3 regions of the Kitasatospora sp. NPDC091276 genome follow, and region 2 is predicted to be linked to each of the others. Evidence: riboswitches for the same ligand, from Rfam matches in the RefSeq annotation. Region 2 holds a riboswitch; each other region holds the start of a gene.

The links. A riboswitch is a leader RNA that binds a small molecule or an ion and turns the genes downstream of it on or off. The one in region 2 is predicted to bind cyclic di-AMP.
Region 1: linked by a shared signal. The riboswitch ahead of AB0O19_RS20755 (M23 family metallopeptidase) and the one ahead of AB0O19_RS09255 (NlpC/P60 family protein) in region 2 are both predicted to bind cyclic di-AMP.
Region 3: linked by a shared signal. The riboswitch ahead of AB0O19_RS02000 (transglycosylase family protein) and the one ahead of AB0O19_RS09255 (NlpC/P60 family protein) in region 2 are both predicted to bind cyclic di-AMP.

Annotation. Positions count from the first base shown of each region.
Region 1 is NZ_JBFBFU010000015.1:167,120-176,941, reverse strand. Features, by position in the region: gene AB0O19_RS20775 (hypothetical protein) at 1-189, opposite strand, end outside; gene AB0O19_RS20770 (sensor domain-containing protein) at 343-1,083, opposite strand; gene AB0O19_RS20765 (GNAT family protein) at 1,275-1,847, opposite strand; gene AB0O19_RS20760 (hypothetical protein) at 1,890-2,870, shown strand; gene AB0O19_RS20755 (M23 family metallopeptidase) at 2,931-3,764, opposite strand; cyclic di-AMP (ydaO/yuaA leader) riboswitch at 3,777-3,935, opposite strand; gene AB0O19_RS20750 (alpha/beta hydrolase) at 4,281-5,108, shown strand; gene AB0O19_RS20745 (TetR-like C-terminal domain-containing protein) at 5,184-5,753, shown strand; gene AB0O19_RS20740 (PP2C family protein-serine/threonine phosphatase) at 5,975-7,105, shown strand; gene AB0O19_RS20735 (SpoIIE family protein phosphatase) at 7,278-9,461, shown strand; gene AB0O19_RS20730 (sensor histidine kinase) at 9,695-9,822, shown strand, end outside.
Region 2 is NZ_JBFBFU010000006.1:5,307-15,128, forward strand. Features, by position in the region: gene AB0O19_RS09225 (aminotransferase class V-fold PLP-dependent enzyme) at 1-1,264, shown strand, start outside; gene AB0O19_RS09230 (Lrp/AsnC ligand binding domain-containing protein) at 1,292-1,573, opposite strand; gene AB0O19_RS09235 (rhomboid family intramembrane serine protease) at 1,615-2,397, opposite strand; gene AB0O19_RS09240 (hypothetical protein) at 2,599-2,862, shown strand; gene AB0O19_RS09245 (NYN domain-containing protein) at 3,133-4,494, shown strand; gene AB0O19_RS09250 (NlpC/P60 family protein) at 4,695-5,729, shown strand; cyclic di-AMP (ydaO/yuaA leader) riboswitch at 6,068-6,217, shown strand; gene AB0O19_RS09255 (NlpC/P60 family protein) at 6,228-7,373, shown strand; gene AB0O19_RS09260 (NlpC/P60 family protein) at 7,601-8,647, shown strand; gene AB0O19_RS09265 (hypothetical protein) at 8,836-9,822, shown strand, end outside.
Region 3 is NZ_JBFBFU010000001.1:460,301-470,122, forward strand. Features, by position in the region: gene AB0O19_RS01975 (extracellular solute-binding protein) at 197-1,474, shown strand; gene AB0O19_RS01980 (sugar ABC transporter permease) at 1,584-2,585, shown strand; gene AB0O19_RS01985 (carbohydrate ABC transporter permease) at 2,626-3,531, shown strand; gene AB0O19_RS01990 (glycoside hydrolase family 13 protein) at 3,569-5,287, shown strand; gene AB0O19_RS01995 (LacI family DNA-binding transcriptional regulator) at 5,313-6,332, shown strand; gene AB0O19_RS02000 (transglycosylase family protein) at 6,442-7,818, opposite strand; cyclic di-AMP (ydaO/yuaA leader) riboswitch at 7,805-7,967, opposite strand; gene AB0O19_RS02005 (hypothetical protein) at 8,397-9,368, opposite strand.

The DNA of each region.
Region 1 (9,822 bases), on a different contig from region 2:
GCCGAGCCGACGCGCCTCGGCGGCCAGGCCGGCCGCACCGCCCGGGCAGTCCAGCACCGGGCCCGGCAGCGCGGCGAGCTGGGCCCGGGTGAGGTCGAACAGGTCGCAGTACTCGTCCAGCGGGCGGGAGGTGACCAGGATGTCCCGGCCCAGGGCGCCCGGGTCGGCGGGGGTGTGTGCGGCGGCCACCCGGCCATCCCAACACGGGCCGGCCCCACCCGCATCCGGAGCACGTCCGGGTGTGGGCGGGGCCGGGGAGGCGGGCGGGGCCGGGGAGGCGGGCGGGGCCGGGGAGGCGGGCGGGGCCGGGGAGGTGGGCGGGGCCGGGGAGGGCCGCGGGGTTCAGCGGCCGAGCAGGCCCTGGGCGGCGGCCCGGTTCACGTTGGTCAGGCCGCGGACCAGCTGGGCGGTGAGGATGATGAGCAGCACCCCGACCAGCGAGAGGCCGGCGATCTGCCAGGCCCCCTCGATGTAGTAGACGTGCTGGACGTTGTCGCTGTCGTAGAAGTCGAAGATCCGGTACCCGCGCCAGGAGGTGAAGGCCGGGAAGACCCAGTGGTAGAGCGGGTACAGCGCCATCGCCCAGCCGAGCAGCAGGAACACCAGCGACAGGACGAAGCTGAGGACCGCCCACGGGAACATCACCACCTGGTAGAACGCGGCCTTCCACCCGGCCGGGTCCGCCAGCCGCGCGGTGATCGCCCCCCAGGTGCCCGGGCGGGTCTGGCGCACCGGCGTCGGGGCGGGCACGTCCAGGGCCAGCATGCCGCGCACCCGGGCCCGCTCCATCCGGCCCATGCCGCGGGCGACGGTGGTCAGGAGGGCGAGGACGGGCAGGCCGAGGACGGTGACGAAGGTGCCGATCCCCATGCAGAACAGCACGATCGAGACGGAGAAGCCGATGACCGACAGCGGCAGGCCGGTGAGCGTGTAGCCGATCTCGCGGTAGTAGTGCCCGGAGAACGGCGCCCGCCAGACGGCCGGCGGCTCCTCGGTCCGGTGGGCCCGAGCGGGACGCGGGTCGTCGCCGTAACCACCGAGGACGTCCCACTCGCGGTCCTGCGCGCTTCGGCTGATGCTCATGTCCCGGCCCCGGTCCCTCGTTCTCGACTGCTGATGGCATCAGTCTGGTCGAACGGCGGGCCGGGGAGGATCCGGAGGCCTGGCGGATCGGGGGTGGGGTTAACCCCCCGGGCCTGACCCGGCAGGCCTGCCCCCAGGTCCGCGTCGGACGTCCACGCCGGACGTCCACGCCGGACGTGCACGCCGGGCCGTCAGCCGGTCGCGCCGCTCCACTCGTCGGCGAGCAGCGAGTACAGGTACGAGTCGGACCAGGCGCCGCCCTTGTAGAGGTCGTGCCGGACCCGCCCCTCCAGCTGGAACCCGAGCCGGAGGAGCACCTTGGCCGAGGCGGCGTTGTCCACGTCGACCCGGGCCGCCAGCCGGTGCACGCCGAGGGCCTCGAAGGAGAGCTCGCAGAGCAGGCCGGCGATCTCGCCCGCGTAGCCGCGGCCCCAGACGTCGCGGCCCAGCACGTAGCCGAGGTGGGCGGAGCGGTGCTTGCCGAGGGTGAGGGAGGCGTGGGCGATCGGCACGGCGTCCACCGGGTCCTCGGCGTCGTCGCGCCGGGTGACGGCCAGCCGGTAGGTGTCCCGTTCCGGCGCCATCGCCTCCTCCAGGTAGAGCTCGATCTGGTCGGCGCAGGTTTCACGGTCGCGCGGCTCGAAGGGGAGGTAGCGGGTGACCTCCGGGTCGCTGAACAGCCCGTACAGCGCGTCCACGTCGCCGACGGTGTGGTGATACTCGCGGATGGCCAGCCGGGGGCCGGTGAGTCGTACGGGGACCATGGCAGCCGACCCTACTCCCGGCCAGCGGTTACCGTTCGAGCTATGAACGACGAAGACCTGCGGCTCGCCCCGCGTACCAGGGCCTCCGACCTGCTCGCCTGGGCGGCGGAAGAGGACCGCGCCCCGGTGGCCGAAGCGCCGCTGCGCGCGGTGCTGGCCCTGCTGGAGCTGGGCGAGGGCAGGATGCACGACGGCTGGCCCGAACTGACCTCGAACGCGGTGGAGCACCTGCTGTACGAGCGGCTCTACCTGTACGTCCAACCCGAACCGGAGGCGGACCCGCTGGCGTACGGCGCCGCCGTCCGGCTGCTGACCGACCACCAGCGGGCCGCCAAGCGGCTCAACGCCAAGCGCCAGGAGCGGCTGCACGCCGAGGCCGAGTGGCAGGGCGAGGTCGCGGCCGGGCTGCTGCGCCGCGCCGACCTGGTGACCTGGCCCCGGCTGTACGCGCTGCTGCTGCACGCGTACGGGGCGGACGTCGCGGATCCGGAGGCGGTGCGGGAGTGGCTGACCGGCTTCCGGGAGCTGGCGCAGGAGGAGCGGCTGGCCGTGTTCGCCGCACTGGCGCAGACCGGCTGGCTGGACGAGGTGGACGAGCAGGGCTGGAGCCCGACCCGGGTGATCTCGGTCGGCATGGCCACCGACGGCGCGCGCCGGCTGCTGGAGCAGGGCCTGATGCGGCGCAGCTACCGCAACCTGGCCGAGCTGACCGCGCTGGGCCGGCCGATGCCGGACGAACTGGCCGGGGACTTCGGGGCGTTCGAGGAGGCGGCGGTGGAGGCCGCGCTCGACCTGTACGGGGAGTGGACGGTGCCCGGGCTGCCGCGACTGCTGGTGGAGGAGTTCCCGGACCTCGCGCCGGAGCCGGGGCAGGAGGAGATCGACGCGTACCTGGCCGGGCTGGCGCAGGAGGAGTTCGACGCCCGCCTGGAGGGGCTGGCGGGCCCGGCGCAGGAGGAGTTCGACGCGCACCCGGCGGAGCCGGCGCACCCGGCGGAGTCGGCGGACCCGGCGCAGGAGTGACGCGGCGAAGCCCCGGCCGCGGTGCCTTCTGGTTCCGGCGGCCGGGGCTTCGCGGGTGCGTCAGGGGTTGAGGCCGCGCTGCTGGAACCAGGTCTCCGGGTCGACGGGGGCGCCGCCACCGGGGCGGACCTCCACGTGCAGGTGCGCGCCGGTGACGTTGCCGGTGGCGCCGACCTTGCCGATCTGCTGGCCGGAGCCGACCTTGCCGGAGCCCTTGATGATCGAGGAGAGGTGGCAGTACCAGATCTCGGTGCCGTCGGGCAGGGTCTCGACGATCCGGTAGCCGTACGAGCCGGACCAGCCGGCCGAGGTGATGGTGCCCTGGCCGACCGCGTAGACGGGGGTGCCGGTGTCGGCGGCGAAGTCCAGGCCGGTGTGCAGGTGGGCCCAGTAGCGGGCGCTCTGGCCGTAGTGGGCGGTGAGGTGGTAGTCGCGCACCGGCAGGGTGAGGGCGGCGGCCTTGGCCCGCTCGGCCTCCTCGGCGGCCCGCTTGGCCTCGGCCTCCTTGGCGGCGGCCTTGGCCTCCGCCTCCTTCGCGGCCTGGACGCGGGCGTCCTCCTCGGCGGCGGTGCGCTGGCTGTCGGCCTGCAGCTGGATGCGGGCGGCGAGCGCGAGGCCGGGGTCGGCGGAGAGGGCGACCGGGGTCTCGTCCGGGGTCTCGATGGCGGGGGCGGCGGCCGGGGTGGCGGAGGCGAAGCCGGTGGCGCCCAGGGTGGCGGCGACGGCGGTGACGCCGAGCAGCGGGGAGGCCCCACGGACCTGACGCGGCATCCGGTGCCGGTTGGTCTCGGCCTCCGGGCCCGCGTACTCGGAGCCGTCCGGGCCGGGGTGGTCGAGGAGCCGGGTACCTGCTGCAAGGCCGGCCGGGTGTGCCGGAGTGTGCGTCGACGCCACGGAGGCGCGCTCCTTTCCTTCCTTCGCGCCTACCGGGTTAGCTGACGGGTTCGGAGCAGGAAGGTCTCCTACGGCCGGGCCGGAGCCCCGCCGATTCACCCCAAGGAACGTGGTTCCCCGGCTCCCTGACCTGCCCGGAGGCCGGTCGGCGGGATTAGGCGACGGCGCACGGTGCCGTCTGGGTACGGCGTTGACGACCGCGCTGCGTTATCAAACGTTAATCCTAGGAGGCCCTGATTCCAAGCCGTTCGCCCGGGACGACCGGAGACGGGCGGGGCACTCCGGGGCACGACGGGCGTTTTGTTCCCCTTGGGCACCCCTGCACCCCCTTGAGCGCCGTTGACGCCACCTCACGTGATCGAACGTCAACGAACGACCCTTCATCCGCGCACTCCCCGCCGACCTCCCCCGCTCCGCAGGGCGCGAGGGCTTGACGGCTAAGGCTATTAGCCTTAGCTTTAAGGCTATCGGCGGCAGCGCCGAAGCCCCGCACCGGCAACCCTCCGGAGGCCCACCGTGAACGCCACCAGCGCCCCCACCACCCAGTACCTCGACGTCACCGGCGGCCGCCTCGCCTACGACGACACCCGACAGGGCGACGGCGCCCCCGTCGTGCTGCTCCCCGGAATGCTCGACACCCGCGCCGCCTACCGGCACCTCCGCCCGCTGCTGGCCGCCGCCGGCCGCCGGGTCGTCACCATGGACCTGCGCGGCTTCGGGGAATCCTCGATCATCTGGGACGACTACTCCCCCGCCGCCATCGCCACCGACGTCCTCGCCCTGCTCGACCACCTCGGCATCGACCGCGCCGTCCTGGTCGGCAACTCCTACACCGGCGCGACGGTCGTCAAGGCCGCCGGCGACGCCCCCGAGCGGGTCGCCGGCATCGCCCTGATCGACGCCTTCGTCGAGAACCCCCCGCCCGGCGCCCTCATGCGCGGCGCCCTCCGCGTCATGGGCTTCCTGACCGTCCACTCGCCCGCCTTCTGGGGCCTCTACCAGCGCAAGCTGGCCTACCCGGGCGCCAAGCCCGCCGACTTCGACCCGTACGTGGCCGGACTCGTCGCCGCCATGCGCACCCCCGGCCGCAAGACCGCCACCCGCGGACACGTCAGCGGGGACTCCGCGCCCGTCGGCTGGACCGCGGCCGTGCGCTGCCCCTCGCTCGTCATCATGGGCAGCAAGGACCCCGACTTCCCCGAGCCGGAAGCCGTCGCCGACCGGCAGGCCGCCGCGCTCAACGCGCGGAAGGTCATGATCGACGGATCCGGGCACTACCCGATGGCCGACAACCCGCAGGCCACCGCCGGCGCCCTGCTGCCCTTCCTCGCCGACCTCGCCTGAGCCCCGCCCGCCCACGTCAGCCACGCCACGCCACGCCCCGCCACGTACGCCTTCCACCGACGGAGAGCCCACACCATGCCCCGAGTAGGACTCACCCCCGAGCAGGTCGTCGACCACGCCATCGCCCTCATCGACGAGCAGGGCGCCGACGCCCTCACCCTGGCCGCCGTCGCCGCCCGGGCCGGGGTCGCCACCCCGTCGCTGTACAAGCACGTCAGCGGCGGCCTCGCCGAACTGCGGCGGCTCATCGCCGTCCGGGTCACCGAGGAACTCGCCGACCGGCTCGCCGAGGCCGCCGTCGGCCGCAGCGGCGACGACGCCGTCGACACCGTCCTGCGCGCCTACCACGCGTACGCCACCGAGTACCCGCACCGCTACAACGCCCTCCCGCAGGCCCCGCAGCCGGACGACGACCTCACCCGCGCGGCCGGCCGGCTCGTCGGGGTGATCATCGCCGTCCTGCGGGAGTACGGCCTCGACGGCGCGGAGGCGATCCACGCCGCCCGTACCGTCCGCTCCGTCGCCCACGGCTTCGCCTCCCTCTCCATCGGCGGCGGCTTCCAGCTCGCCGAAGACCTGGCCACCACCCAGAGCCGCCTCATCACCCTCCTCACCACCGGGCTCCGCACCTGGCCCACCCCCTGAGACGCCGGCCACCGCACCGGCCGCGGCACGACCCGCCCGGTCTCCCCCGACGACGGAACGGCCGGCGCACCGGGTGAGGCGTGCGCGGGAAGTCGGACCCGCCGACTTCCCGTGCGGCGGGCAGGCAGCGGGCCTGGGGGTGGTGGGGGCGGACGGGTTAGTGTGGCCGGGCTGACTGGTGGTCATGACAGGGGACCGCCGACCCCTTGGCGGAGGTCCACGTGCCCGCACCGATAGCGAGGGCGCGGCGGTGGTACCTGCGGCTGCTGGACGGGAACGCCCGGGCCGCGCGGTACGCGCTGGGGGTGCTGCTCGGAGTGACCGCGGTGCTGAGCGTGCTGCCGATCGTGCTGCCGTACAGCTGGCCGCCGTCGGCGCTGGTGCTGCCGCTGGTGGTCGGCGGGCTGCTGTTGCGGCGCGGGCAGCTGCTGGTGCTGGTGTGCGCGGCGCTGGCCGGCGGGGTGCTGGGGGCGGTGGTGCGGGATCCGCTCGGGGTGCGGATCGGGGTGACGCTGGTACTGGCCGCGACCGCGGTGACGGTGCTGGCCGCGAACCGGTTCCGGCACCGGCTGGGTCTGCGCGGGACCCAGGGCGATTCGATGCTGCTGGAGCTGGCCGAGCACACCCGGACGCTGGCCCGGCTTCCGGAGCGGCTGCTCGACTGGCACTTCGACAGTGCGCTGGCGCCGGCCGGCGACACCTCGTTCTCGGGTGACTTCCTGCTGTGCGCGCACCGCCCCGAGGAGGATCTGCTGGAGCTGCTGCTGGTGGACGTGTCGGGCAAGGGCAGCCGGGCGGCGGCCCGCTCGACGCACCTGTCGGGCGCGTTCGCGATGCTGCTGGGGCGGGTGCCGCCGGAGGCGTTCCTGCCGGCGGCCAACGACCACCTGGTGCGGATGGGCTGGGAGGACGACTTCGCGACGGCGGTGCACCTCGCGCTGCGCCCGGCGACGGGCGACTACCTGCTGTTCAACGCCGGCCATCCGGCGCCCGCGCAGTTCCGCCGGGCGGACGGCGGCGGCTGGGCGCGGTCGGGGCACGGCGGCCCGGCGCTGGGGCTGGTGTCGGGCGCGCTGTATCCGGCGGTGTCGGGGCGGCTGCGGCGGGGCGATTCGCTGCTGCTGTTCAGTGACGGCCTGGTGGAGGTGCCGGGTCGGGATCTGGACGAGGGGGTGGGTCGGCTGCTGGCGGCGGCCGAGCCCGTGGTGCGGCCGTGGCGGACGCAGCAGCAGCTCACCCGGGGTGCGGCGGAGCGGCTGGTCCGGACGGTGGCGCGGGACGCGGCGGACGACCGGACGCTGGTGCTGGTGCGCCGTCTGGGCCACCATTCACCCGCTTCAGCACCCGCTTGAGAAATAAGGTATTAAGAATTAAGTGCCCGTTCGGGCACCCAGAGGGCACCCACCCCCCGAGAGCGGAAAGGCCGGGTATCCGATGGACCTGAGCTCTCCGTGGGTTCCCCCCTCCGAGGACGAGAGCCGGACGCCGCGCAGCAGTCCCACCGCCCGCAGCCCCATGCGCTGCGTGCGCTTACTGCTCGGCTGCACCAGCGCCGCCGAACTGCTCGGCACCGTCCTCGCCGAGGGGCCGGGGTGGATCACCGGCGAGGGTTCCGCGCTCTACCTGCTGGATTCCGCCGGGATGCTCCGGCTGACCGCCTCGCACGGGCTGCCGGACTGGGCCCACGAGCGCTACAGCACCGTCGATCCGGCCAGTGACCTCCCCGCCGCGATGGCCCTGCGGTTACGCCGCCCCTACCTGCTCAGTCCCGAGCACACCAGCGTCGACTACCCGAACAAGAACGTCGGCATGGGCACCGGCATGGTCGCCGTGATCGCCCTGCCGATGGTCGTCGACGAGCGGCCGGTCGGCGTCCTCGCCCTCGCGCTGGCCCACCGGGGCACCGTCCCCCGCCGCGACCTGGACGTCCTGGAGACCATCGGCGAGGCCTGCGCCCACCGGCTGTCCCACCTGCTCGACCACGCGGACGCCCGGATACCCCAGGATCCGGCCGGGGCACCGCCGGACGGGGCCGGGAGCCTCCCCGCCGGGCTGGCCCACCCGATGCTGTCGCTCGCCGTCCGGGCGGCCGGGCACGGTGCCTTCGAGCGCGATCTGGTCACCGGCGAGAGCTACTGGGACGCCGCGGCGTTCCGGGTCACCGGCCAGCCCGCCACCGCCGACGGCTCCGCTCCGGAGCTGGACCGGATCGTCCACCCGGAGGACCTGCCGGACGTGCAGGCCGCGCTCGCCGAGTCGCTCACCACCGGCGGGTGGTACCGGATCGGGTACCGGGTGCTGCGCGGGGGCGGCAAGGTGGCGCGGATCGAGGAGACCGGCGAGGTGATGCTGGACGTCCACGGCCGGCCGGTCCGGGTCGCCGGGCTGCTCTCCGACCGGGACCAGGGCCGGGCCCAGGGCCAGGACCGGGACCAGCGCCGGGAACACCCCCGGGAGCAGGCCGAGGAGCAGGCCACCCCAGGCGGGGCCCGGACGGCACTGCTGCTCGCGCTCACCCGGTCGCTGTCGCGGGCGGTGACCGTCCGGGACGTCACCACCGCCGTCACCGACGTCGCCCGCCCGGCGTTCGGCGCCGCCAGCATCGTCCTGGACCTGGTGGACGAGGGCCGGCTGCTGCCCGTCTCGCACACCGTGTACGGCGGGCCGAGGCGCACCGAGCTGACCCGGCTGGCGGACCTCTCCGAGAACGTGATGCAGCACGCGCTGACCCGCTCGGCCCCGCTGTTCAGCGAGCCCGACACGGGCCGGGGCCGGCACGGCCCGCTCACCCCGGCCTCCTGGGCGGTGCTGCCGCTGGTCGCCTCCGGGCGGCAGGTGGGCTCCTGCCTGATCACCTTCTCCGCCGAGCGGGCGTTCGGCCGGGAGGACCGCACCCTGTACTCGGCCTTCGCCGGGATCCTGGCGCAGTCCCTGGAGCGGGCCCGGCTGTACGACACCCACCACCACCGCGCCACCGAGCTGCAGCGCGCGATGCTGCCGCGCACCCTGCCCCGGCTGCCCGGGATCGCCAGTGCCGCCCGCTACCTGCCGAGCACCGAGGGCATGCAGATCGGCGGCGACTGGTACGACCTGCTGAGGCTGCCGGACGGCCGGATCGGGCTGGTGATCGGCGACGTCCAGGGCCACAACGCGGAGGCGACGGCGGTGATGGGCCAGCTGCGCAGCGGCCTGCGGGCGTACGCGACGGACGGGCACGATCCGGCCGCCACGCTGGCCCGGACCAGCCGGCTGCTGACCGAGCTGGACACCGACCTGTTCGCGACCTGCCTCTTCCTGGCCCTGGACCCGGCCGACGGCGCGCTGACCGCGGCCCGGGCCGGGCATCCCGCGCCGGTGCGGATCGCGGACGCCGGGGCCGTCGAGCTCGACCTGCCGGGCGGGCCGCCGCTGGGCGTGGACCCGGGGCAGCCGTACCCGCTGACGGCCGGCCGGCTGGCGGTCGGCGAGACGCTGCTGGTGTACACCGACGGGCTGGTCGAGGACCGCGAGGAGGACTACGACGAGTCGGTGCAGCGGATGCTCGGCGGGCTGGAGCTGTGGGCCCGGCAGACCGGCCCGGCCCGGGCCGGCGCGGCGCCCGCGCTGGAGCGGCTGGCCGACCTGCTCACGCTGAACGTGACCGAGCGGCGGTCCCGGCCGGACGACGTGGCGCTGTTGCTCCTGCACCGGACGTCGCCCCTTCCGTAACACCGTGCGCACGTTCCCCACACATCCCAGGACGTGACTCGGCCATCTCCCGCCCGGCCCGGCCGACGCGCCGCAGGCGCCCCACCGGGGACGAACGTCCTCGGGCCGCCCGGATCGCGGTCGAACGGCGCCGGTTTGACGCCGTATTGACTGGATATTGACGAGATCCGGTCACTTGGCGAGATCCGTTCACACCTTCGTAGGATCATCACCCTAGAATTCGCGGCGTGACGATGACTCAGTGGTGCGCAACGGCAACCGGCGTGCTCGCCGCCCTCGCCCTCGTGGCCACCGCCCGGTACCGCGCCGTGTCCGTCACCCAGCGCCGCCGCGCCGACCGGCTGCGGCGCGACCTCGCCCG
Region 2 (9,822 bases):
CCCGGCGCTCCAGCGGGTCTGGGACGACGTCTCCGCCTACGCCCCCTACTACGGCAGCGTGCACCGCGGCGCCGGGTACCTCTCCCAGCTGTCCACCGACCTGTTCGAGCAGAGCCGCCGCACCGTCGCCGAGTTCCTCGACCTGCGCGAGGGCGACCAGGTGGTCTTCACCCGGGCCACCACCGACTCGCTGAACCTGCTCGCCTCGGCCGTCCCGGCCGGGACCCGGGTGTTCGCCTTCGAGACCGAGCACCACGCCTCGCTGCTGCCCTGGGCGCACGCCGGGCTCGACGTCCACTACCTGCGCGCGCCGCGCTCGCACGCCGAGGCGGTCGCCGCCCTGGACGCCGCGCTCGCCGAGGCGCCCGAGGGCCCCAAGCTGCTCTGCGTCACCGGAGCCTCCAACGTGACCGGCGAGCTGTGGCCGGTCGCCGAGCTGACCGGGACCGCGCACCGGCACGGCGCCCGGGTGGTGCTGGACGCCGCCCAGCTGGCCCCGCACCACCGGGTCTCGGTGCGCGAGCTGGACGTCGACTGGATCGCCTTCTCCGGCCACAAGATCTACGCGCCCTTCGGCGCCGGCGTGCTGGCCGGCCGGGCGGACTGGCTGGACGCGGCCGACCCGTACCTGGCCGGCGGCGGGGCGACCCGGACGGTGGCCCGGGAGAGCGACGGCTCGGTGGCCGTCCAGTGGCACTCCGGCCCGGCCCGGCACGAGGCCGGCTCGCCGAACGTCATCGGCGCCTACGCGATCGCCTCGGCCTGCCGGGCGCTGAGCGAGGCGGGCTTCGACGCGCTGGAGGCCCGGGAGCGGCAGCTGATCGCCCGGCTGACCGCCGGGCTGGCGGAGATCCCGCAGGTCAAGGTGCTGACCCTGTTCGGCGCCGAGGCGGCCCGGGTGGGCGTGCTGTCCTTCGTCGTCCAGGGCTGGAACAGCTCGCACTTCTCGGCCGCGCTGTCCGCCGAGTACGGCATCGGGGTCCGCGACGGCCTGTTCTGCGCGCACCCGCTGCTGCGCACCCTGCTCGGGGACGAAGAGGTCTCCCCCTCCGAGTGCGGGGCGCCCGAGCCGTCGCTGCCCGGCGAGCGCAGCCTGAACGCGATCCGGGTGAGCTTCGGGGCCGGGACCCCGGACGAGCACGTCGACCGCTTCCTGACCGCCGTGCGCGAGCTGGTCACGGACGGTGCCGCGTGGAACTACCGCAACGAGGGCGGGCGCTGCGTCGCCACCGTGCAGGTCGACCGGGGGCGTCAGCAGGGCTGAGGGGCCCGGTCGGCGGGGCCGAGGGGCCTACTCGTCCAGGCCGAGGGCGAAGGCGGCCTCGAGGTCGTGCTGGGAGTAGGTGCGGAAGGCGATCTGGGTCTCGGTGTGGGCCACGCCCGGGACCTTGTTCAGCCGGCCCGGGATGACCGCGGCCAGATCGTCGTGCCGGCGCACCCGGACCATCGCCACCAGGTCGTAGCCGCCGGTCACCGAGTACACCTCGCTGACGCCCTCGATGGCCGCGATGGCTTCGGCGATCTCCGGGATGCGGTCGACACTGGTCTTGATCAGGACGATGGCGGTGATCACTGTTCGGGCTCCTTTGTGGGGTGCCGCCAGCGTATCGGGCGTCAGCCGGGTCGTCTCGGGGGGTGGCTGACCGCCGTGCAGGCGTAGAGGAAGCCCGCCGAGAAGCCGATCACGTGAACCAGATAGGCCACCCCGGGCCCGGCCGAGTGGACCGACCACCACTGCAGGGCGAACCAGAGGCCGAGCACCAGCCAGGCCGGGAAGCGCAGCGGCAGGAACAGCAGCAGCGGGACGAGCGTCGTCACCCGGGCGCGCGGATGGAAGCGCAGGTAGGCGCCGAGGACGGCGGAGATCGCGCCGGAGGCGCCGATCAGCACCCGGGTGGAGCCCGGGGAGTGCGCCTCGGCGAGGGCGAAGCCGTACGTGGCCAGGCTGCCGGCGGCCAGGTAGAAGACGGCGAACCGGGCCCGGCCCAGCCGCCGTTCGACGGTGGGGCCGAAGACGTGGAGGAAGAGCAGGTTGCCCAGCAGGTGCAGCCAGCCGGCGTGCACGAAGAGCCCGGTGAGGACGGACAGCGCCGGGTGCTTGCCCGGGGTGGGCGCGGCCGGGCAGCCCGGGGCCGGGTCGGGGGCCTGGGCCAGCTGCTCGGCGGTCAGCGGGCGGCCGGCCAGCACCTCGGCGGGGATGACGCCCCAGCGCTGCTCGTACCGCTGCTCCGCGCAGAGCCGGGACTGGCCGGTGCCGTACAGCGGGTTGAGCCCGGCGGCCGGGCCCAGCAGGAACACCAGGGTGTTGACCGCGATCAGGGCGTAGGTGACCGCCGGGGCGGGCACGGACGGGTGCTCGCCCCGCGCGTCGGTGTGCCCGGGGGCCGTCAGTGCCATGCGGCCAAGCATCCCTCCGTGTCGGGCGTGTGACACGGCCTTGTACGGCAGGTGGACTAGCCCGCTCGTTCTCCTGACTGGTGGCCGGGATGGTTGCCTCAGGCAATAGGCTTGGGGCGGGCAATCCCGCCTCCCGCCGCCGACGCCGGGGCTCCGGGGGGAGCGCCTAGCCCACCCAGGGACCACCCGAGAGGACCCCCGATGACAGTCCCCGCCCTGACCGCCGAGACGCGCTGGCGCTGCACCCTGTGCGGAAACCTCACCCGCTTCGACGTGACCCGCACCGCGCGGGTCACCGAGTTCCTGCACTTCGACCTGGCCGGCGAGTCCAAGGTCGAGGAGACCGAGGTGCTGAGCGAGACGATCGAGTCGGTGCGCTGCCGCTGGTGCAACGCCGTGGACCAGGTCGAGCTGGTGGCCCGTCCGGGTGCCGAGAACGCGGAGGCCTCCGCCGAGCAGGGCTGACGCCCGACGGCGCGGGGGGCGGGTGCGCGGCGCGCCTGCCCGCCGCGCTGGGACAATACAGACAGGACGCACGGAGCGTGACGACAGGGCGGCGGCCGCGGGCCGTGACCCCGTAGGACCAGGATCGGAGCCGAGGACGTGGTGGACGCAGCGAGGGAGCCCGCCGAAGCGCAGGGGCTTCAGCCCGCTGCGGCCGTGCAGGCGCGGGCCGCCGACGCGGCTCCGTCCGAGCCCGCGGCCGCCGGCGGGGCGGCGGGTCCCGATGAGTCGGTGGGCCCCGGCGGGGCGGCGGGCTCCGGCGAGGTGGCGCCGGAGCGTGGTGCCGAGAAGCTGGACCGGCCGCTGCCCGAGGGCGTGCGCCGGCGCGTGGTCGGCCTGGCCTCGGACGCGCTCGGCGGGCTGCCGCCCGGCGAGCTGCCGCAGAGCCTGCGCCAGTACGTCAAGTTCACCCCGGCCCGGCGGGCCAAGTACGCGGCCACGGCGCTGGCCGCGGCGCTGGAGTCGGAGCCGGCGTTCCGGGTGCGGATAGCGGAGCGGCTGAGGCTGGGCCAGCCGGACCTGGTGAAGGCGTTGGAGTCGGGCAGCGTTCCGGGCGCCGCCGATCCGATGGACGTCGCGGCCGCCGCCTACCTGGTGCGGTCGGCCGGTTGGAGCCGGCTGGTGGCCGAGGCCGGGGAGGAGGCCGAGCGGGCCGGCGCCGAGGGCGCGGCCGCCGAGGCCACCCGGCTGGCGGAGAAGTTGCAGGCGGAGCTCGCCGAACTGCGGTCCGCCGCCCGGGCGGACCTGGAGCGGCAGCGCGCGGAGTTCGAGGGCGTCCGCCGGGAGGCCGAGTCGCTGCGGAAGAAGGTGCGCTCGCTGGAGAGCGACACCCGCCGGGCGCAGGCCGAGACCAGGCGGCTGACCGCCGAGCTGGAGGCCGCGAGGGCGCAGGCGGCCGCCGAGCGTGGCGCCGCGGAGTCCGAGGCGCGGCGGCTGCGGCACCGGGTCGGCGAGCTGGAGACGGCGGCCGAGCAGGGCCGCCGGTCGGCCCGCGAGGGCCGCAGCGTCGAGGACATGCGGCTGCGGCTGCTGCTGGACACGGTGCTGCAGTCGGCGCAGGGGCTCCAGCGGGAGCTGGCGCTGCCGGTCTCCCAGATCCGGCCGGGGGACCTGGTGGAGGCGGTGGTGCCGGGTGCGGCCTCGCCGCACGACGTGGCCCGGCGCGGTCTGGCCGACGACGATCCGGCGCTGCTGGACCAGCTGCTGGCGATCCCGCAGGTGCACCTGGTGGTGGACGGCTACAACGTGACCAAAACGGGCTACCCGACGCTGCCGCTGGAGCAGCAGCGGATCCGGCTGCTGGGCGGGCTGGCGATGCTGGCCCAGCGCACGCAGGCGGAGGTCACCTGCGTGTTCGACGGGCAGGACCTGGACGTTCCGGTGATCATGGCGCCACCGCGCGGGGTGCGGGTGCGGTTCAGCCGGACCGGCGAGACCGCGGACGAGCTGATCCGCCGTCTGGTGCGGGCCGAGCCGCAGGGCCGTCCGGTGGTGGTGGTGTCCACCGACCGGGAGGTCGCGGAGGGCGTGCGGAAGGCCGGCGCGCGCCCCGTGGCTTCCGTTCTGCTGCTGAACCGGCTGGCGCGGCCCTGACGGCTGCCGCGGCGGGATGACGCCTGGTCAGCGCCCGGTTTGCGGTGGTGTGCACATCCAGTGGAGCCTGCGGGGGAAGTGGAGTTCACGCCTTCGGGGGAGTGGCAAAACCCGTGGATCTTCCCTAGGGTGTGGCGTCAAACCTATTTTCCGGATTCTCACCTGATCGGGTGAGGCCGATGGAAGAAGGAGCAATTCCCTTGGCCTCCCACCGCCGTCCCAAGCAGCCGAGCCGCGCCCGGGTCTCCGTGCTCACCGCTGCCGCGGCGACCGCGGTCGCCCTCTCCGCGCAGGTCGCCGCGCACGCCGCGCCCCAGCCGAGCAAGAGCGACGTCAAGGCGCAGATCGACCAGCTCCAGCAGGACCAGGAGCAGGCGGCGGAGAAGTACAACGGCGCCAAGGAGCGGGCCGACCAGCTCCGCAAGCAGTCCGACCAGCTGCAGGACAAGGTGGCCCGCAGCCAGGACGAGATGACTCAGCTGCAGACCGGCCTGGCCGGCGTGGCGGGCGAGCAGTACCGCACCGGCGGCATCGACCCGTCCGTCCAGCTGATGCTCTCCTCGGACCCGTCGGGCTACCTGGAGAAGGCGTCCAGCGCCCAGCAGGCCAGCGCCAGCGAGTCCGAGGCGCTCAAGGGCCTGCTGGACCAGCAGCGTCGGCTGGACCAGGAGAAGTCCGAGGCCGCCGCCGTCCTGGCCTCGCTCGACTCCACCACCAAGGACCTGAACCAGGCCAAGACGGACGTCAACCAGAAGCTGAAGGCCGCGCAGGACCTGCTGAACTCGCTCAGCGCCTCCGACCGCGCCGCGCTGCGGGCCCAGCAGCAGCAGGACGACCGCGCCTCGCGCGGCAGCGACCGTGCCGACCTCGGCAGCCTTCCGCAGGCCGGCGGCTACGCGGGCGTGGCCGTGGCCAAGGCGATGAGCAAGCAGGGCTCGCCGTACGTGTGGGGCGCCACCGGCTCGACCACCTTCGACTGCTCGGGCCTGATGGTCTGGGCGTACGGCCAGGCCGGCGTCTCGCTGCCGCGCACCTCGCAGGAGCAGGGCAACGTCGGCACCAAGGTCTCGCTGGACCAGGCCCAGCCGGGCGACCTGGTCATCTACGGCGCCGACCGGCACCACGTCGGGATGTACATCGGCAACGGCATGGTGGTGCACGCGCCGCACACCGGCGACGTGGTGAAGGTGATGAAGGTCGACGCGATGCCGATCAACACGATCCGCCGGGTCTGACGGCCCGACACGCCCGGAGGGCCCCGTCCGGGCCTGTGATCCACGCCACCCTCCGACCGGGGGTGGCGTTCGGGTTTTGTCCGCAGCGCGAGTCCCCGGTGAAGAGTGATCAGCTTTGCGTACGGCGGTGATCACTATGTGTCATATTCACAAAAGAACTTTGGTCTTCTTCCGTCTTTTTTCTGACAAGGATTTGAACGGATCACGGTTCAGTTACTAGGGTCGTGCCCCGAACCACCGCACTCCCGATCGCCCAGCCAGGGTGACGGCGGTGGTTTCCGTCGAGTTCGTGACGCAGCGGGGCGGGCCCAGTGCCTGCCCGACGGGGAGCCCAGCAGTCGGGGGTGCTGTCGAACGGAGCCGGGGAACCACGTTCCTCCGGGGTGAATCGGCGCCAGGTCGGCCGGTGGAACGGCCGTGAGGCGTCGTAGGGCACGCTTCCGGCCCGAACCCGTCAGCTCACCCGGTAGACGGCGTAGGAAGAAGGAGTCCGCCTTCGTGGCGTCCCATCGTCGTCCCAAGCCCGCCAGTCGCACCCGGGTCTCGATCCTGACCGGCTTCGCCGCGGCGGCCGTCGCGCTGTCCGCGCAGTCCGGCGCCCACGCCGACCCGCAGCCGACCAAGGACCAGGTCAAGGAGCAGGTCGACCAGCTCAACGAGCAGGCCGAGGTCGCGACCGAGAAGCTCAACGCCGCCCAGGAGAAGCAGCAGCAGCTGCAGAAGCAGGTCACCGACCTGCAGGACCAGGTGGCGCGGCAGCAGGGACAGGTGACCGACCTCCAGGGCGGCCTGGCCGAGATCGCCGGCGAGCAGTACCGCAACGGCGGCATATCCCAGACCGTCCAGCTGATGTTCTCCGCCAGCCCGGACACCTTCCTGAGCCAGGCCGACACGCTGAACCAGGCCGGCGGCACCCAGAAGGGCCAGCTCAAGCAGCTCCAGGACGAGCAGCGCAAGCTCGACCAGGTGCGCTCCGAGGCCCAGGGCAAGCTCGCCGAGATGGAGACCACCACCCAGCAGCTGAAGAGCGCCAAGGACGAGGTCCAGGGCAAGCTCAAGGCCGCGCAGGACCTCTTCAACACCCTGTCCGAGCAGGAGCGCCAGGCGATCCGCGCGGCCGAGGAGAAGGCCGCCGCCGAGGCCAAGGCGAAGGCCGACGCCGCGGCGAAGGCCGCCCAGCAGCAGGCGGCGGCCCAGCAGGCCGCCGACCGCTCCTCCCGCGACAACAGCCGCACCGACCTGAGCGCGTCGCAGGCCCCCGCCGCGCCGGTCACCAAGCCGAGCGCCGGCAGCTCGCGCGGCGCCGCGGCGCTGTCCATCGCCGCCTCCAAGATCGGCAGCCCGTACGTCTACGGCGCCTCCGGCCCCGGCTCCTTCGACTGCTCGGGCCTGATGGTCTGGGCGTTCAACCAGGTCGACGTCTCGCTGCCGCGCACCTCGCAGGAGCAGGCCCACGCCGGTACCCGGATCGGCACCGACCTCTCCCAGGCCCAGCCCGGCGACCTGCTGATCTTCTACGGGGACGCCCACCACGTCGGCATCTACGCGGGCAACGGCCAGGTGCTGCACGCGCCCAAGCCGGGCGCGTCGGTCCGCTACGAGGCCGTCGGCAACATGCCGCTGACCTCCATCGTGCGGGTCTGATCCCCGCTCAGGCCCTCCCGGGCCCGGCCTTCCACCGCGGAAGGCCGGGCCTGCGGCTTTTCCGGCGCCTCGGACTGATGTCCGATTGCGGGTCAAATATTCGGGTTGGCGGGGGTTTGGACTCGGTTGCCCGGACTCGCTAACGTCTGCCACCGGACTCCGCTTCCAGGGCCGCCCGCGTTGGGGCGGCGGCGGGGCCCCACCGCCGGATCGGAGCCGCTGCCGCCATGCCCGTGCACCGTCGTTCCCAACTGCTCGCCCGTGCGCTGGTGCTGACCGCAGCCGCCGCCACCGCCCTGGGTGTGACGACGGGCGGCAGTGCCCAGGCCGCCCCCGCCACGCCGGACACGCCCACCCGCAAGGACGTCAAGGCGCAGGTGGAGCAGCTCTACGGCGAGGCCGAGCAGGCGTCGGAGAAGTACAACGCCGCCCAGGAGGCGCAGCAGCGGCTCCAGGGCGAGACGACCGTCCTCCAGGGCGAGATCGCCGTCGCCCAGGACCAGCTCAACCAACTGCGCGGCGACCTCGCCACCGTGGCCGGCGCCGAGTACCGCGGCGGCGGCATGGCCCAGACCGTCCAGCTGATGCTCTCCACCGACCCGGAGGGCTACCTGTCCCGGGCCCGCACCCTCGACCAGGCCGCCGAGCGGCAGCAGGAGACCCTGCACGAACTGGCCACCCGCCAGCGCCGGCTCGACCAGCGCCGCACCGAGACCGCCGGCAAGCTCGCCGAACTCGACCAGGTCCGTCGCTCGCTCGCCGACAGCAAGCAGCAGATCCAGCAGCGGCTCACCCAGGCCCAGCGGCTGCTCAACAGCCTGGGCGTCGTCGAGCGGGCCCGGATGGCCGCCCAGGACGCCCGGGAGGCCGAGCAGCGCGCCACCCGGGGCACCGACCGGCTGGACCTCGGCACGGCCCCGCCCGCCTCCGAGCGCGGGGCGGCCGCGCTGGCGGCCGCGGTGCGGATGATCGGCTCGCCCTACCTCTACGGATCCACCGGGCCCCGCGCCTTCGACTGCTCCGGTCTGATGTACTACAGCTGGCGGCAGGCCGGAGTGACCCTGCCGCGCACCTCGCAGGCCCAGGCGTACGCCGGGCAGCGGGTCAGCCTCTCCGAAGCGCGGCCGGGAGACCTGGTGATCTTCTACCGGGACATGCACCACGTCGGGATGTACGCCGGCGGCGGGGTGATCGTGCACGCCCCCTACCCGGGCGCCAAGGTCCGCTACGAGAGCGTCAACGCGATGCCGGTCGCGGGGGTGGTCCGGCTCTGAGCCCGGCACCGTCCGACCCCGACGCCCCCCACCCGATAGACGGCGCCCGCCGGACGCTGTCCCGGCGCGGTGCGCTGCTGCTCGCGGCCGGCGGGCTGGCCCAGCTGTCGCTGCCGCCGGCGGCCCCGGCGGCCCCCTCCGCGGCCGGGCGGGCGTCGGACCGGTGGGCGTCGGACCGGCGGGCCGAGGTGGCCGCGCTGCTGGACGCGCGGGCCCGGGCGCTGCCCTCCTGGTCCGGACCGGCGGCGATCGAGGCCGGCTACCACAACCTGGTGCTCGGCGCGGACGGCGGACCGGAGCGGCTCACGGCCGCCGCCGACCTGGCGGTCCGGATCACCGGGTACGACGACTACCCGGTGGTGTACCCGCGCCGGATCGACCTGGTCCTGGTCGGCGGCGGCTGGCGGGTCGACCGGGAGGAGAGCGCGAGCGGGCCCCCGGCGCTCTGGGACCTCGGCTCCGCCCGGTCCGCGGCGGGCGCGCACTGCCTGGTGCTCGGACTGGCCGACGGGCCCGACCCGGCCGGTCTGGTCGCGGTGGCCGACCGGGCCGCACCCGCCGTGAGCGAGGTCTGGGGCACCGGCTGGGCGGGCCGCCTGCTGCTCGAAGTACCCGCCACCGCGGAGCAGTTCGCCCGGCTGCTGGAGGTCGACCCGGCGGGCTGGGCGGGCATGGCGGCGGTCACCTCGGCCGCCCCCGGCGCGCCCTGGCACACCCCCGCCGACCGGGTGCTGGTCAACCCCGGCACGTTCGGGCGGCTCAGCGACTTCGGCCGGCAGGTGGTCGTCACCCACGAGGCCACCCACGTCGCGACCAGGGCCGACACCCGGGCCTGGACACCGCTCTGGCTCTCCGAGGGCGTCGCCGACTGGACCGCCTACCGGGGCTCCGGCCGGCGCCCGCAGCAGATCGCCCCCGAGCTGGCCCGGGACGTCGCCGCCGGCCGGCTGCCCACCGCGCTGCCCGCCGACCGGGACTTCACCGCGGGGGCCGACGGCATCGCCCAGGCGTACGAGCAGGCCTGGCTCGCCTGCGAGCTGATCGCCCGGCGCTACGGGCCCGAGCGGCTCGTGGCGTTCTACCGGGCGGTCGGCGCGGCCGACGGGCAGGGGGAGGACCGGGACCGCCGGCTGGACCGGCTGCTCCGGGCCGGACCGGGCGTCGGCCTGGCCGAG
Region 3 (9,822 bases), on a different contig from region 2:
CGGCTACGCCCAGGACACGTGGGCGTAACGATCGCCATTTCTTGCAGAAACTTGCTGCAAGGACTTTCCGTCGCTATTGCACCGCTGTTAACTTCCTTCCGAGCCCGACGGCAGCAACGGTGCAGTCGGCACGAGGCAGCCATTATGCGCCTGTCTCCGAAGATCTCGGGCACCCCCACCCTCCCAAGGAGTTCTCATGCGGCGTGGCATCGCGGCCTCTGCCCTCGTTGTGGCCCTCGCGGTCTCGATGGCTGCCTGTGGCAGCAGCGGCTCCAGCTCAAACGGCAAGGCCGACGGGCCGGTCACCCTCACCTACTGGGACACCTCGAACGCCACCAACGAGGCGCCGAACTACCAGGAGCTGGTCAAGAAGTTCGAGGCCGCCAACCCGAACGTCAAGGTCGACTTCGTCAACGTCCCGTTCGACCAGGCGCAGAACAAGCTCCAGACCGCCATGGGGGCCAAGGGCGCTCCGGACGTGTTCCGCTCCGAGGTCGGCTGGACCGCCGCCTTCGCCAAGGCCGGCTACCTGGAGCCGCTCGACGGCACCCCGGCCGTCGCCGACACCTCCGCCTTCCAGCCCAGCCTGATCCAGCAGGCCAAGTTCGACGGCAAGCTGTACGGCGTGCCGCTGGTCACCGACACCCTGGGCCTGCTCTACAACAAGGAGCTGTTCGCCAAGGCCGGCATCACCGACGCCCCCAAGACCTGGGACGAGCTGAAGACCGACGCCGCCGCGCTCAAGGACAAGGCCGGTGTCGACGGCTTCTGGCTGAAGGCCGCAGACGGCTACTACGCGATGCCGTTCCTGTTCGGCGAGGGCACCGACACCGTCGACGCCGCCGGCAAGAAGATCACCGTCACCTCGCCGGAGGCCGTCAAGGCCATCGAGACCTACAAGACGATGTTCACCGCGCCCGGCATGGCCAAGGCCGACGTCACCACCGATGCCTACGCGCACATGATGGACGCCTTCAACAACGGCAAGGTCGCGGCCATCGTCCAGGGCCCGTGGGAGATCACCAACATCTACAAGGGCGCCGCGTTCGCCGACAAGAACAACCTCGGCATCGCGCCCGTCCCGGCCGGCTCCAGCGGCAAGTCCGGTGCGCCCACCGGCGGGCACAACATCTCCGTCTACGCCGGTGCCGACCAGGCCCACAAGGCCGCCGCCGAGAAGTTCGCCGCCTTCATGACCTCGGCGGAGAGCCAGGCGTTCATCGCGCAGAAGAACTCCACCCTGCCGACCCGCTCCGACGCCTTCACCGCCGACGTCAAGGCCGACCCCGGCATCGCCGGCTTCCAGGCCGTCCTCGGCAGCGCCAAGCCGCGCCCCGAACTGCCCGAGTACAGCTCGCTGTTCTCCTCGCTCGGCACCAACCTGGGCAAGGCCGTCCAGGGCACCGGCACCCAGGACGCGCTGAACACCGTCGCCACCGACTACGCCAAGCTGCTGCCGGGCTTCGCCAAGTAGTCGCCGTCGGCCGTCCGGGCCGCCGCCGCTCTCGCGGCGGCGGCCACCCGGCGGGCCCGGCGGCCGGACCCGCTCTCCCCGAGACTTCCCCCCGAGAAGGTGTCAATCGATGTCAGTCGCCGTGCAGGGCGCCACCGGCAAGGGCAGCCCGGAGCGCGAGCAGCGTCCGGGCCTGCTGGAACGCGTCAAGCGCTCCTACGCCAAGCACTGGTACGCCTACGCGATGATCGCCCCCGTGGTGCTGGTCCTCGGTGCGCTGGTGCTCTACCCGCTGGTCCAGGGCCTCTGGCTCACCCTGACCGACGCCAACAGCCTCAACGTCGCCCGCAAGATCGGCGTCAACGAGATCCCGGCCAGCTACGACTTCGTCGGCTTCCACAACTACGCCGACATCCTGTGGGGCCCCGGCTCGTACGACCGCTTCTGGTCCCACTTCGTCTGGACCATCGCCTGGACGGCCATCTGCGTCTGCCTGCACTACACCCTCGGCCTGGGCCTCGCCCTGCTGCTCAACAAGAAGCTGCGCGGCCGCGCCGTCTACCGGATGCTGCTCATCCTGCCCTGGGCCGTGCCGACCTTCGTCACCGTCTTCTCCTGGCGACTGATGCTGTCCGACGGCGGTGTCGTCAACAGCATGCTCGCCTTCCTCCACCTGCCCGAACCCGGTTGGCTCACCGACCCGTGGGCGCAGAAGTCCGCCGCGATCCTGGTCAACACCTGGGCCGGCGTGCCGTTCATGATGATCTCGCTGCTCGGCGGCCTGCAGTCGATCCCGGCCGAGCTGTACGAGGCCGCCGAGATGGACGGCGCCACGCCGTGGCAGCGCTTCCGGTACGTCACCCTGCCCGGGCTGCGGGCCGTCTCCTCCACCGTCGTCCTGCTCGGCGTGATCTGGACGTTCAACCAGTTCAACGTCATCTTCCTGCTCTTCGGCACCGGTGCGCCCGACGCCCAGCTGCTGGTCACCTGGGCCTACCGCCTCGGCTTCGGCCAGATCCCCCGGGACTACGCGCAGTCCGCCGCCTACGGCGTGATCCTGCTGTCCATCCTGATCGTCTTCACCGCCTTCTACCGGCGCTGGCTCGCCCGCAACGAGCAGGCCAACGGCTGAGGCTCCGGACCCAGTTGACCCACGAAGGCAGGTACCCCCGATGAGCACCACCACCGAACTCCCCACCCCCGCGACGACCGTGGCCCCGGCCGCCCGGCCGGCCAAGGTCCGCCGACGCGGTGAGAGCAGCCTGCTGGCCAGGGCGCTGTCCCACGGCACCCTGATCGTGGCCGGCCTGATCGCGCTGTTCCCGGTGGCGTGGATCCTCTTCGTCTCGCTCGGCCCGGACAAGACCGACTACCTCCACCCCGGCGCGATCCTCGACAAGCTCACGCTGTCGAACTACCACCACGTGCTGTTCGACACGGACTTCTTCACCTGGTTCGGCAACGCCCTGCTGGTCTCCGGCGTCACCACCGTGTTCGGCGTCCTGGTCGCCGCCACCACCGGCTACGCCGTCTCCCGGATGCGCTTCCCCGGCCACCGGCCGCTGATGTGGTCGCTGCTGGTCACCCAGATGTTCCCGATCGCGGTGCTGATCGTGCCGATGTACACGATGCTCTCCGACCTCGGCCTGCTGGACAGCTACCTGGGCCTGATCCTGGTCTACTCGACCACCACCGTGCCGTACTGCGCGTGGCTGCTGAAGGGCTACTTCGACACCATCCCGGTGGAGATCGACGAGGCCGGCCGGGTCGACGGGCTCAGCCCGTTCGGCACCTTCTGGCGGCTGGTGCTGCCGCTCGCCCGCCCGGGCCTGGCGGTGGCCGCCTTCTACTCCTTCCTCACGTACTGGGCCGAGGTGCCGTTCGCCTCCACCTTCATGCTCAGCTCCGACAAGTACACGCTGGCCGTGGGCCTGCAGACCTTCGTCAGCGAGCACGACGCCCAGTGGAACCTGATGGCCGCGACCGCCGTGCTGATCGCGATCCCGTCGGCAGCCTTCTTCTACCTGGTGCAGCGCCACCTGGTCACCGGTCTGACAGCCGGTGCCTCCAAGTCGTAACGCTCCTCGCTCCTCTAGTCCCCAAGGGATACCGTCCATGACCCAGAACCTGGCCGACACCTCCCGGCCTGCCGCCGACGCCGCCGCCCACGAGGCGGTCACCCCGGCTCCTGCGACTGGCGGCGCGTCCAGAGGCTGGTGGCGGGACGCGGTCATCTACCAGGTGTACCCGCGCAGCTTCGCCGACTCCAACGGCGACGGCATGGGTGACCTGCCCGGCATCCGCAGCCGCCTGCCGTACCTGCGCGACCTCGGCGTGGACGCGGTCTGGCTCTCGCCGTTCTACGCCTCGCCGCAGGCGGACGCGGGCTACGACGTCGCCGACTACCGCGCCGTGGACCCGATGTTCGGCAGCCTGCTGGACGCCGACGCGCTCATCCGGGACGCCCACCAGCTGGGGCTGCGGATCATCGTCGACCTCGTCCCGAACCACTCCTCGGACCAGCACGAGTGGTTCCAGCGGGCCCTGCGCGAGGGCCCCGAGTCCCCGCTGCGCGAGCGGTACCACTTCCGCCCCGGCAAGGGCGAGAACGGCGAACTGCCGCCCAACGACTGGGAGTCCATCTTCGGCGGCCCGGCCTGGACCCGCAGCGAGAACCCGGACGGCACCCCCGGCGACTGGTACCTGCACCTGTTCGCCCCCGAGCAGCCCGACTTCAACTGGGAGAACCGGGCCGTCGCCGACGAGTTCCGCTCGATCCTGCGGTTCTGGCTCGACATGGGCGTCGACGGCTTCCGCATCGACGTCGCCCACGGCCTGGTGAAGGCCCCCGGCCTGCCCGACCTCGGCGGCTCGGACCAGCTCAAGCTGCTCGGCAACGACGTCATGCCGTTCTTCGACCAGGACGGCGTGCACGAGATCTACCGCAGCTGGCGCAAGATCCTCGACGAGTACCCGGGCCAGCGGATCGGCGTCGCCGAGGCCTGGACCCCGACCGTCCAGCGCACCGCCAACTACGTGCGCCCCGACGAGCTGCACCAGGCCTTCAACTTCCAGTACCTGGGCACTGGTTGGGACGCCGCCGCGCTGCGCGAGGTGATCGACGTCTCGCTCGACTCGATGCGCCCGGTCGACGCCCCCACCACCTGGGTGCTGTCCAACCACGACGTCACCCGGCACGCCACCCGCTTCGCCAACCCGCCCGGCCTCGGCACCCAGATCCGCACGCCCGGCGACCGCGAGCTCGGCCTGCGCCGCGCCCGCGCCGCCACCCTGCTGATGCTCGCGCTGCCCGGCTCCGCGTACATCTACCAGGGCGAGGAACTCGGTCTGCCGGACGTTACCGACCTGCCGGACGAGGTCCGCCAGGACCCGTCGTTCTTCCGCAAGGCCGGGCAGGACGGCTACCGCGACGGCTGCCGCGTCCCGATCCCGTGGTCCGGCACCGAGGCCCCGTACGGCTTCGGCCCGGTCGCCGGCGGGCCGTCCTGGCTGCCGCAGCCGGCCGAGTGGGCCGCGCTGAGCGTCGAGGCGCAGACCGGCGACCCGGCGTCCACCCTGGAGCTGTACCGCAGCGCGCTCGCCGTCCGCCGTTCCCAGGACGACCTCGGCGCCGGGACGGCCGTGGAGTGGCTGGAGGGCCCCGAGGGGACCCTGACGTTCCGCCGCGGCTCCTTCGTCTGCACCGTCAACGCCACGGACGCGCCGGTCCGGATAGCGGCGCCCGGAAAGCTGCTGCTCTCCTCGGTGGAACTGGTGGTCGACGGCGGCGAGACGGTGCTCGCGCCGGACAGCACCGGCTGGTGGGCGGTCTGACGTGGTTGCAATAGGCTCTGGGACCGTGACTACGGCGCGACTCTCAGACATCGCGGCGCAGGCGGGGGTCAGCGAAGCCACCGTCTCCCGCGTACTCAACGGCAAGGCGAACGTCTCCGCCGCCACCCGGCAGACCGTGCTGGCGGCGCTCGACGTGCTCGGCTACGAGCGGCCGACCCGACTGCGCCAGCGCAGCGCCGGCCTGATCGGGCTGATCACGCCGGAGCTGAGCAACCCGATCTTCCCCGCACTGGCCCAGGTGATCGAGCAGGTGCTCAGCCGGCACGGGTACACCCCGGTGCTGTGCACCCAGACGCCGGGCGGGTCCACCGAGGACGAACTGGTCGAGATGCTGGTCGACCGGGGCGTGGCGGGCATCGTCTTCGTCTCCGGGCTGCACGCCGACTCCACCGCCGACCACGACCGCTACGCCCGATTGACCGGGCGAGGGGTGCCGTTCGTGCTGATCAACGGCTACAGCGAGCGGATCGACGCGCCGTTCATCTCGCCGGACGACCGGGCCGCGATGTGGATGGCCGTCCAACACCTGGCCGAACTCGGGCACGAGCGGATCGGGCTGGCGGTCGGGCAGCGGCGGTACGTGCCGGTGCTGCGCAAGATCGAGGGCTTCACGGCGGCGATGCGCGAGGTGCTGGGACGGAGCCAGGAGGAGGCCGAGGAACTCGTCCACCACACGCTGTTCAGCGTGGAGGGCGGGCACGCGGCGGCCGGCGCGCTGCTGGACAAGGGCTGCACGGCGATCGTCTGCGGCAGCGACATGATGGCGCTCGGGGCGATCCGGGCGGTGCGGCAGCGTGGGCTGTCGGTGCCGCACGACGTCTCGGTGGTCGGCTTCGACGACTCGCCGCTGATCGCCTTCACCGAGCCGCCGTTGACCACGATCCGCCAGCCGGTCGAGGCGATGGCGACCGCGGCGGTGGACGCGCTGCTGGAGGAGGTCGGCGGAAACGCCGTCCAGCGCGGGGAGTTCATGTTCCAGCCGGAGCTGGTCATGCGCGGGTCCACGGGGGCCTGCGCGCGCTGAGGACGGTCAACGGACGGGCCCCGGAGAGCAGTTGCTCTCCGGGGCCCGTCGTGTGCCGCCAGGGTTCCGGGTCAGCCGCCAGTTGTCGGCTGTCACCCGTCGGTCGTGCTCAGACCCGGCCGGCGAAGTCCGGCGCCCAGTTGGCGACGGTCTGCAGGCGCACGCCCGAGCTCGGGTTGGCGGCCTCGACGTACTGGCCGCCGCCGATGTAGATCGCGACGTGGTAGACGCCGGAGTTCTGGCCGTTGTTGGACCAGAACAGCAGGTCGCCCGCCTGCAGGCTGTCCAGCGAGACGCGGGTGCTGGCGGCGGCCTGGTCGGCGGCGACGCGCGGGACGGAGACGCCCGCGGCGCGCAGCGCGGCCTGGGTCAGGCCGGAGCAGTCCCAGCCGCCGTTGCCGGTGCCGCCGTAGATGTACGCCTGGCCGACCTTCGACTGGGCGAAGGAGACCGCGGCGGCCATGCTGCCGGTGGCGGCCGGGGTCTGAGCCGGGGTCTGAGCCTGGGCGGCCGGCTTGGTGGCCTGGGCCTGGGGCTGGGCGGCCGGCTTGGCGTTCGCGGCAGCGCCGTTGGAGGTCTGGCCGGACTTCTGCGAGCGGTCGAACCAGGTGAAGTCCGAGCCGGACGTGGCCGACGAGCCGGAGCCGGACCGGTCGGCCTGAGCCGACTGCTGGGCCTGGCCGCCGTCCTTGAACGAGAGGCGCTGGCCCGGGTAGATGCTGTCCGGACCCTCGGTCAGGGTGCCGCGGTTGAGTTCGTACAGCCGCTGCCAGCCGCCCTGGAGGTTGTGCTTGTCGGCGATCGAGGACAGCCAGTCGCCGGAGGCGACGGTGTAGTCGTCGGCCTGGGGCTGGGCGCTGTTCTGGGCCTGGCTCTGGCCCTTCTGGGCCGAGGTGCCGTTGGTGGAGTCGGCGGGGGCCTGCGCCTGGTCCTGGGCCGGTGCGGCCGGCTTGGCGGGCTTCGCGGCCGGGGCCGGGGTCTGCGCGGGCTTCGCGGCCGGGGCGGCCGGCTTCGCGGCGGGCTTGGTGGCGGTCGAACCGGCAGCCGAGCCGGCGGTCGAACCGGCCGAGGTGTCGACGGCGGCCGGGGCGCCGCCCTTGGTCAGGCCGGCCTGGACCGAGCACACGGGCCAGGCGCCGGGGCCCTGCGAGGCGAGGACCTTCTCGGCGACGGCGATCTGCTGGTCCTTGGTGGCCTGGTTGGCCTGGGGGGCGTAGGCGGTGCCGCCGAAGGCGGCCCAGGTGCTGGAGGTGAACTGCAGTCCGCCGTAGAAGCCGTTGCCGGTGTTGATGCTCCAGTTGCCGGTGCTCTCGCACTGGGCGACCTTGTCCCAGGTGGCGACGGAGGCGGCGGAGGCGGTGCCGGAGGTGAGGCAGGGGATGGTGAGGCCGACGCCCGCGACGCCGACGGCGGCGATCACGCGTCGGGTACGACTGGACAGACGGGTGCCGTTGGTGGGCAGCATGAAGACGCAGTCCTCTCCCACGCCTGCGAGGTGAGCTGTCGGATTCGGGCTGGAGTTGCCCGGCCGCGCTGTGGGCGCGGCTTCACCCCTAGCCCTGGATCGTTCCGGGGAACGGTCCGGGGCGACTTACCTGTGGGTCCCCCGCTCCTGCCGTGGTGCGTTTTCGCGTTGCCAGGACATCCGACGGCAGGACTCGGCGTCGCGGATGAACTGGGTTCGTGTGGCCACGAACGGGGAGCACGTTAAGCAGACTTAAGTTCAAACTGCAAACACCTGTGACGCGCATCACAGTTTGGCGAGAACGGTCGTTCCCCTCGCTTTTCATGATCGGAAATGACCGATTTCCGGCAACCCCGCGAAGGGTGCGCGCAACTGTCTGCGCTTCAGGAGGCGGGTGACGGTGGGTCGGGTCGCCCGGGGGCCCGTCCGTCGGGAGGGCGGCGTGTCCGCACTGTGGTCGTCGGGGGATGTGTCGAGCGATGGTGAACAAATATGGACAGAACGGACATCGCACCTATTCGTTCTTTAACTCCCTTACGGGACAAGCGGGAAGGGCCCGGAACGTAGCCGTTCCGGGCCCTTCCCGCGTGCGGTGACCGCTACTGCTGGCCGGCCGACTCCTCGGCGGCGGCGTGAGCGGCGTGACCGCCCCGGCCGGAGTGGTCGGCGTGGGTGCCCTCGGCGGCCTCCGCCGCCTCGGCCTCGGCCTGCGCCAGGGCCTCGGGGGAGGGCGCCGGCAGCGCGGCCAGGTAGGTGGAGGCGATCAGCTGGCCGACCGTGGGGTAGGCGCCCAGCGGAGCCGCGGACGGGCAGCCGGTCTCCTCGGCGGCCGTGGCGAGCAGCTCGGAGTCGGCCTCCGGCCCGATCACCAGCGGGGCCAGCGCCGGGCGCTGGGAGCCGGTCTCCTTGAGGTGGTTGACGGCCGCGGCGACCGAGCCCGGCACGTCGAGCGCGGCGGGCACGACCGGGACGGCCAGCCGGGCCGCCAGCAGGACACCGGTGATGCCGGCCGCGGCGGCGGCCTCCTCGCCGCCGACGGTGGTCAGCACGACGCCGTCCGCGGCGGTCGCGATGGCGAACAGCCGGGCCCGGTCGGCACGCGCCAGGCCGGCCTCGGACAGGCGCACGTGCACGGCCTCGGCGAGCAGCGGGTGCGGGCCGAGCACGTCGGTGACGGGGGCTCCGTACTCGGCGGCGAGGGCGTGGAGTTCGGTCAGGAATCCGTGCGGGCCGGGTACCAGCGGCACCAGGACCGGCGCGGGCAGGCCGGCCTCGGCGGCCATGGCCAGCAGTTCGGCGACGGTGCGGTCGTCGCTGTCGGCGCCCTGGGCGGCTTCGCCCGGGAGGTAGCCGACGGCGGTCTGGATGCCGCTCTGCTCGCTGCGGACGATCGACAGCAGCTCCTCGACGACCGAGCGGGACTCGGGCCCGGCGGTCGCGGGCACGGCGAGCACCAGGGCCGGGGATCCGGCCGGGATCTCGGGGCGCTCGGGGCGACGGTGGCGCCCCCGCGCACGGGAGCCTGGAGTGCGGACGGGCAGTGGCGCGCCCGGGATGGCTGCGGTGCTCATGCCGGAGATCGTAGGACATCGGCCCGTCAGGCCTGCATTCGGCTGCCGTTCGAGTTTCACGTGGTCATGGCGGGTGCGCCGCGCTCCCGTCGTGTCCGTCCGGGCGGTTTGCCCGCAATCCGGACATATCTCACCCAGCCTTCGAGCGATCACCGCTGGTTGCCCTGACGTGTCCGACGGGGCGTCGAGTTGCTTCTGTGGCGCGTGAGATGTCTCACAGCCAGGAGGTCGCCTGACGGAGGGTCACGAAGGCGCGACTCCGGGCGCCTGAAGATCAACATTCAGCGGGGAGCCGCTCACGGCCGGTTATCGAGAATCTGGCGATTCACTCGGCTATGTCCGTTTACGTACCGTCAGGAGAAGGGTCCGTGAAGAGTTCAGAACTGCCGGTGAAAGGCCTCGTGCACCTGCAATGTCCCGTGCTGATGCACGTGCACAGCAGCTATCATCGCGT